3 regions of the Shewanella sp. MR-4 genome follow, and region 1 is predicted to be linked to each of the others. Evidence: predicted binding sites of a transcription regulator. Region 1 holds the regulator's gene; each other region holds the start of a gene.
What was found. The regulator LexA, encoded in region 1, represses DNA repair genes until DNA is damaged. The targets are predictions, from matches to a motif close to TACTGTATNNNNATACAGTA.
Positions count from the first base shown of each region.

Region 2: recG (ATP-dependent DNA helicase RecG) is a predicted target of LexA. The motif match lies at 878-897, and genes of this name have one in related genera.
Region 3: dinG (ATP-dependent DNA helicase DinG) is a predicted target of LexA. The motif match lies at 1,248-1,267, and genes of this name have one in related genera.

Region 1 is NC_008321.1:4,526,291-4,528,566, forward strand. Features, by position in the region: gene plsB (glycerol-3-phosphate 1-O-acyltransferase PlsB) at 1-684, opposite strand, end outside; gene lexA (transcriptional repressor LexA) at 846-1,466, shown strand; gene SHEWMR4_RS19785 (cell division inhibitor SulA) at 1,463-1,975, shown strand.
Region 2 is NC_008321.1:376,477-378,752, reverse strand. Features, by position in the region: gene SHEWMR4_RS01880 (ABC transporter substrate-binding protein) at 1-532, opposite strand, end outside; gene recG (ATP-dependent DNA helicase RecG) at 914-2,276, shown strand, end outside.
Region 3 is NC_008321.1:2,937,300-2,939,575, reverse strand. Features, by position in the region: gene dinG (ATP-dependent DNA helicase DinG) at 1-1,224, opposite strand, end outside; gene SHEWMR4_RS12980 (DNA polymerase II) at 1,365-2,276, shown strand, end outside.

The DNA.
Region 1 (2,276 bases):
GGATTCGGATTTCAGCAGGGAGTGGAACATTGCCTGACGATTCGGCAGCACAGGCCCTGTCATCACCTTGCGTTGGCGGCGGAAATGTACTCTGGCCACCCGCGCTAGTTTATGGGCAATCCCCATATCGGTGCCGTGTTCATCGGCCATGTAACGCAGCGATACCGCATTAGAAAACTGCACAAAGTTGTGACGACCTAAAAATAAGATCATCAAGCACTTACGTAACCAAGTTGGATTCTCGCGCTCAAGAACAGCTGCCTTCATGGTGTCGTCTTCTTTACCCGGAGTACGGCCCCAATACAGACTGACAGGCACCAGCTGAATATCTAACTCTGGCTTTTCCTTATGGACGGCCAACAGGCGCATAAAACATTCGAGGAATGGCTCATTACTGGCACGCTCGCCAAACAAAGGCTTACGGCCTTCGAGGCAAACGACGCGGGGCGCGACAACGCCATTTACCACGAGCGGCTCATAGGGGCTTGGCAAACCCAGCTTAGTGGTGATTTCGCTTAACGCAGCAATATCACTCAGGGATTCTGTTTTCATTACATAAGCAAGCGGTCTGGACGCGTCCAGATTCAGATCGGCAAAGGGATCCTGCGGCACAACAATAGTGTGCACTAAGTGTTTTTGAATCCAGCGTAATGATTTCAACCAAAGAGAGTCTTGTTTAGGCATTATTCTTATGCAATGTAAGTACGTTCATTAGCCCCATAGAATACCAGATTCTAGGGAATATTCGCTAATACTCTCCAATCGCGTTAAAAAGTGGTTAATACTTGCACTACGAATAATACTGTATATACTAACAGTAACTGTATAGAAAAACAGGAAAGAACATGAGACCGTTGACGCCACGCCAAGCCGAAATTTTAGAGCTGATTAAACGTAATATTGCCGAGACTGGCATGCCACCCACCCGGGCCGAAATCGCCACCCGTTTGGGTTTTAAAAGTGCAAATGCCGCCGAGGAACACCTTAAGGCATTGGCGAAAAAAGGCTGCATCGAGATCATGCCTGGCACTTCCCGCGGGATCCGCCTCCCAGTTGAGGAAGAAGATAACAGCGAATCTGGCTTACCACTAATTGGCCAAGTGGCTGCGGGCGAACCTATCCTCGCCCAAGAGCATGTCGAACAGTATTACCAAGTCGACCCCAGCATGTTCCACCCAGCCGCCGATTTCTTGCTGCGCGTCAGAGGCGACAGTATGAAGAACATCGGCATCCTCGAAGGGGATCTGCTCGCCGTTCATAAAGTACAGCAAGCGCGCAATGGCCAAGTAGTTGTTGCTCGCGTTGACGATGATGTAACAGTTAAACGCTTTGAAAAGAAAGGGAATCTCGTTTATCTACATGCTGAAAATGAAGATTACTCCCCGATTAAAGTCGATTTAAGTTTCCAAAGTCTAACAATTGAAGGGCTCGCCGTAGGGGTGATCCGCAATGGAGATTGGCTATGAACAAACTACTAGGTAATGCCCCGCGTCACCCCGGTTTATGGCTCGATGCGGTACGCGAAACCGATACAGACTGGCAGCATACGCCTATCATCACTATGCCCACCGAGAGCCAAGGGCGCCAAGAGCTAATGCAACTTAGCAAACAATTGGCACAACTGAGCCAACAAGGCCGCTGGGTCGTGCTCATCAACCCACCCAGTATTGGCTACAAACAGTTACTGGCCAGCGCTGGCGTGCGTATGGATCGTGTACTCTTAGTCCATGCGAAAGATGAAGTGGAAACCCTGTGGGCCATGGAAAAAGCCTTAACCAGTGGCACTTCCAGCGCAGTAATTACTTGGATCCACTCACTCGATGCCCGCGATAATCGTCGTTTACAAATTGTGGCCAAGAGCGCCCGCGCCATGGGAATCGTGCTCGAAGGTGTCGTAAATCACTCATCTACGGACGCGACACTCAAGCAACCAGCTCACTTTGCCCAAGGTAGTTTTTTTAGCTCTGTTCATTAAAATTTTTGCACTGCGTATTTAGCCTTGAAAGCCGCCTCACCTGTGAATGTGGGGCTTTTTTTTTGGCAATTTTTCAGACAATTAGAAAAAGAAGTGATCTTGATCAATTTTTAAACAGCAAGTATGTTTGATTCAGGCGAGCATAATATATCGCCCGTTTAGGCAAAAAATATCGACGATTTATCGAATATCTCTTGCCCACAAAAATCGAGAATAATGGGTTTATTCAGCAGTATGTGCCAGTGTGGCTAATACCAGCAGTAACAATACTTAATCAAAAGTAAGCCGCCAACGCACGTTG
Region 2 (2,276 bases), 560 kb from region 1:
CAGAGGCGGGCGTAGACTTATCGCCCGAAATTAATAAAACCTTAGCTTTTTTATCCTGTAAACCACTTAATAGAGTCTTAGCCGTCTCAGCACCAATCGCATAGTTATCGGGAATAATGGCGGGTAATAAATAGGTTTGCCAATGCGGATCCGCTAATAAGGTTTCCCGCTCAGCCAGTGAAATATCATTCAGTATCAACTGCACATATATGGGATAGCCATAAAGCATCTGCAACATTTTTATTGCTGACTGCTTCTCATTCACTAAAACAATATGCGTTGGAATCGAACGACCAGATTTTAATAATTCATCTAACTGACTAATCATTTTAAAATGATTACGGTCAGAATGAATAATTTGCAAATTAATATCGAGCCGAGTTGCAGCCACTTCCATTAATTTATCGACATCGCCCCAAAAGCTATCCGTTGCAGCACCTGGGTTAAAAAAGGCCACCTCTAATTTGGCCCATGCAGGCGACGTGGAACACAGCAAACCTATAAATAAACAACTCAAATACCATAGACGCAAAGGCGAGTTCTCCTCGACGGTGTTTCCCCAAATGTGTTCCGTCACTGGAGGTAACTTTATTATTTTCGACTCACAACCTTGTCACCGCACCACAATCCAAATATCACAATTACAACTAATGAGCCGATTAAACCACAAAATAATAAAAAATGAACTTTATAACAAAAAATATTTATTTTTATCTAAGGTATAGGCCTGTAGTGATGAAATATTCATTTTAATAATTGAATTTATATTAGATAAAATTCATCCTTTGATGTGAATGTTACATTTCCAAGCCCCCTATTCACTCGGCCTGTGACCATGGTTAAGTCCAAGATTGCCTTACGCTTATTCTCTGTTAATATATGTATAAATTCACAGTGATTGAGCGCTAACGACTTGCAGCAATTGGATCTTGTTCCGATCACCGACCTCAAAGGCGTCGCCAAAAGGGTGGCGGAAAAACTCGCAAAGCTCGGCATCACAACAGTACAAGATCTGCTGTTTCACTTACCCCTGCGCTACGAAGACCGCACTCAGATTTATCCTATTGCCGCCTTAATGCCGGGAAATTACGGCACCATTGAAGCCGAAATCCAGTCGACACAAATCATTCAAGGCCGCAAACGCATGCTGGTGTGCAATGTGCGGGATAATACTGGCAGCATGAGCCTACGCTTCTTTAACTTTTCGATGGCGCAACGCAATGCGATGCAAAATGGCTTAATGATCCGCGCCTACGGTGAAATTCGCCGTGGCAATCATCAGGCTGAAATCGTCCATCCCGAGTACAAAATTGTGTATCCCGGTGAAGACATTCATTTAAGCGATACCCTCACGCCGATTTATCCCACTACGGAAGGACTTAAACAGGCGAGTTGGATTAAGCTCACCGAGCAAGCCCTCGAATTATTAGAAGACGGCGGTTTGACCGAGTTATTACCCACCAATTTACAGCCCAACAGCATGAGCTTGAAACAGGCGCTGCAAACCCTACATCGCCCCCACGCTGGAATATCACAATTTGACTTAGAGCTCGGCCAGCATCCAGCGCAGCAACGGCTGGTGCAAGAAGAACTGCTCGCCCATAACCTCAGCATGCTCCGCCTCAGGCAGCGCAGCAATCTCGACGCCGCCGTGACCATGCTCGCCAGCGGCCAACTATTGAATCCCTTTCTCGCCTCATTGCCCTTTAAACCGACGGGCGCCCAGCAAAGAGTCGTCGCCGAGATTGGTAAAGACTTAGAGCAACCGCACCCCATGATGCGTTTAGTCCAAGGTGATGTGGGTTCGGGTAAAACCTTAGTCGCCGCCCTCGCCGCCTTGCAAGCCATCGAAAATGGTTACCAAGTGGCCATGATGGCGCCTACCGAATTACTCGCCGAGCAGCATGCGGCTAACTTTGCCGCCTGGTTTGAACCCTTGGGATTAAAAGTCGGATGGCTGGCGGGCAAACTTAAAGGCAAGGCGCGGGCGCAATCCTTAGCCGATATTGAATCGGGCGATGCACAAATGGTGATAGGCACCCATGCTATCTTCCAGCAGCAGGTCACTTTCAACAAACTGGCCTTGATCATTATTGATGAGCAGCACAGGTTCGGGGTTCACCAACGGATGGGACTCAGGGAAAAAGGCATTAACCAAGGCTTTCATCCCCACCAGTTAATTATGACGGCCACGCCGATCCCACGCACCTTAGCCATGACGGCCTACGCCGATTTGGACACCTCGATTATCGATGAGTTGCCGCCCGGCCGCACAC
Region 3 (2,276 bases), 1.6 Mb from region 1:
TTCCTTTGCCATCATTTTCCAGAGCTTTTGCAGGTTTTCGAGTCGCTGCAACATAAAGCCCATTTCGGCCTGTAGCGCTTCCGCTTGGTGCTTAGGAATGTCGCCATCTTTGATCGCCTCAGCCAGCAATAATTGCATCTTGTTAAATTGCTTGAGGGCAAGATTGGAGGTGGCCGCGAGATTCTCGGCGGGGATTTTCAGTGCATCGGGCAATTTGCCGTGTTCGAACCGATAGCGGCTCTCAGGATTAGCAAACTGCTTGGTCTGGGTATCACAGAAGTGGGCGACTTGATTGAGCTGAGCGATTAAGTCACCGATATGATCCTGCATCGCCTGCGCTGGGGCAATGATATTGTTGCTCTTTATCTGATTTTGTAACTTGGCGCTGGTCTTACCGACTTTTTCGAGCCAGTCGGCGGCGCCTCTAAGCGTTGCCTGTGCGCTAGAAAAGTCCCGGGCGACGATAGGTAAGTGGTGAGCTTCGTCAATGACATAAAATACGTCTTCGGGATCGGGCAAAATCACCCCGCCCCCCAGCTCTAAGTCGGCAAACAGCAAACTGTGGTTGGCGATCAGTACATCCCAAGTGTCCACATCCTCGCGGGCCTTGTGAAACGGGCAATTACGATGACTGGCAAGTTGCCGATGACAACTGTGTTTATCGCAGGCGATTTGTTGCCAGAGATGGTCCGGTATCGGTGTCGATAACGTATCGATTTCACCGTTCCAGCGGCCTTCATTAAAGTCGCTTAGCAGCTCCTGCAACATGGCAATTTGGCTGTTATCTGGCTTTGTTTGCCACATGGCCATTTGGGTACTGTTATCATCGCCGATTAGCATGGCAAGTTTGGATAAACAGACATAACGCTGGCGCCCTTTTACCAGACCAAAGCGAAAGTTTAGCCCTGATTGTTCGAGAAAAAACGGTAAGTCTTTGTGCAGTAACTGCTCCTGCAGCGCCACGGTTGCTGTGGCGATACAGACCTTTTTCTTACTCGCAAGTGCAAGCGGAATGGTGCCTAAAATATAAGACAATGATTTACCAATCCCCGTACCCGCTTCGACCACTATGATGCGTCTATCTTTGTCATAGTCGCCAGCAAGAGTCTTAGAGATTTCTGCCACCATAAAATTTTGCTCGCGGCGTGGCCTAAAATTAGGCAAAGCGGCGGCAATATCTTTATAGATAGCGCGGATCTGGTTTTTTACGTTGTCAGGTAACATGCGGCACTACTTTATCGAATTAATGCTGTACATAATAACAGTGATTGCATAGCCTAAGAAACTTTTCTGCCATTTTATGGCAATTTTATTCTGTGTCCCGAGAATCAATAAGCAGCGAGAGCCTTAGAGTGAAACCGCAGTTGAATCCCCCCGAGAGTCTGACGCCTGAAACGGCTGCGCCAGTGAGTGTACAGGGACGCGTCCTCACGCGCCATGCTATTACGCGTGGTGCAACGCTTGTGCTGCAGTATTATCTCGCCACCGTTTCAGGCCCTGTGCTGGTGGAGTTACCTGGCTCTGAGTACATTTGTTTTTGTCATCAAAGCGATATGTCGGCATTGCAGTTACAAACGCCGGGGCAGGCACTGCGCTTTGTACCGCTTGCACTTAAAAGCTTTAAAAGACAATCCGTGGCGGCGATTTATGCCCAGTCGAGCAGTGTGTATCGTCACTTACAGCGGATAGCGACGGATGCTGGCATTCCCTTATTTGAGGCGGATATCCGTCCCGAGCAGCGTTTTTTAATCGAGCGTTTTGTCGCGCTCGATGTGGCATTTTTAGGGCATTTTGTCAGCAACGCTGGCATAGATGAACAATTGCCCATTTTTAGCGCTGTACGCGCGAAAGCCGTTGCGCCGCAGCCAGAAATAAAATTGCGTTCAATCTCCCTCGATTTTGAATGCAGTTTTGACGGATTACTCTATTCCGTGGCCCTTTATGGGCGCGATGCGCAATCTCAGCCCTATGAAAAAGTCATTATGGTGGGTGAGCCGCAGCTTGATGCTGCAATCTACATCGAATGGGTGAGCGATGAAGCGGCGCTTATCCATCGTCTCATCGCTTGGTTTACTGAGTTTGATCCCGATGTGATCATTGGTTGGTCTGTGGTGACCTTTGATTTGGCCCTATTATATCGGCGTGCGTTGCTGCACCGGATCCCGCTGCGTATCGGCCGCGGTGGCGCGCTTCTCGAATGGAAGGTTGAAAATAAATTTCGGCCAGAAACCTTAAGCTTGCCGGGAAGAGTGGTGCTCGATGGTATCGATTGGTTA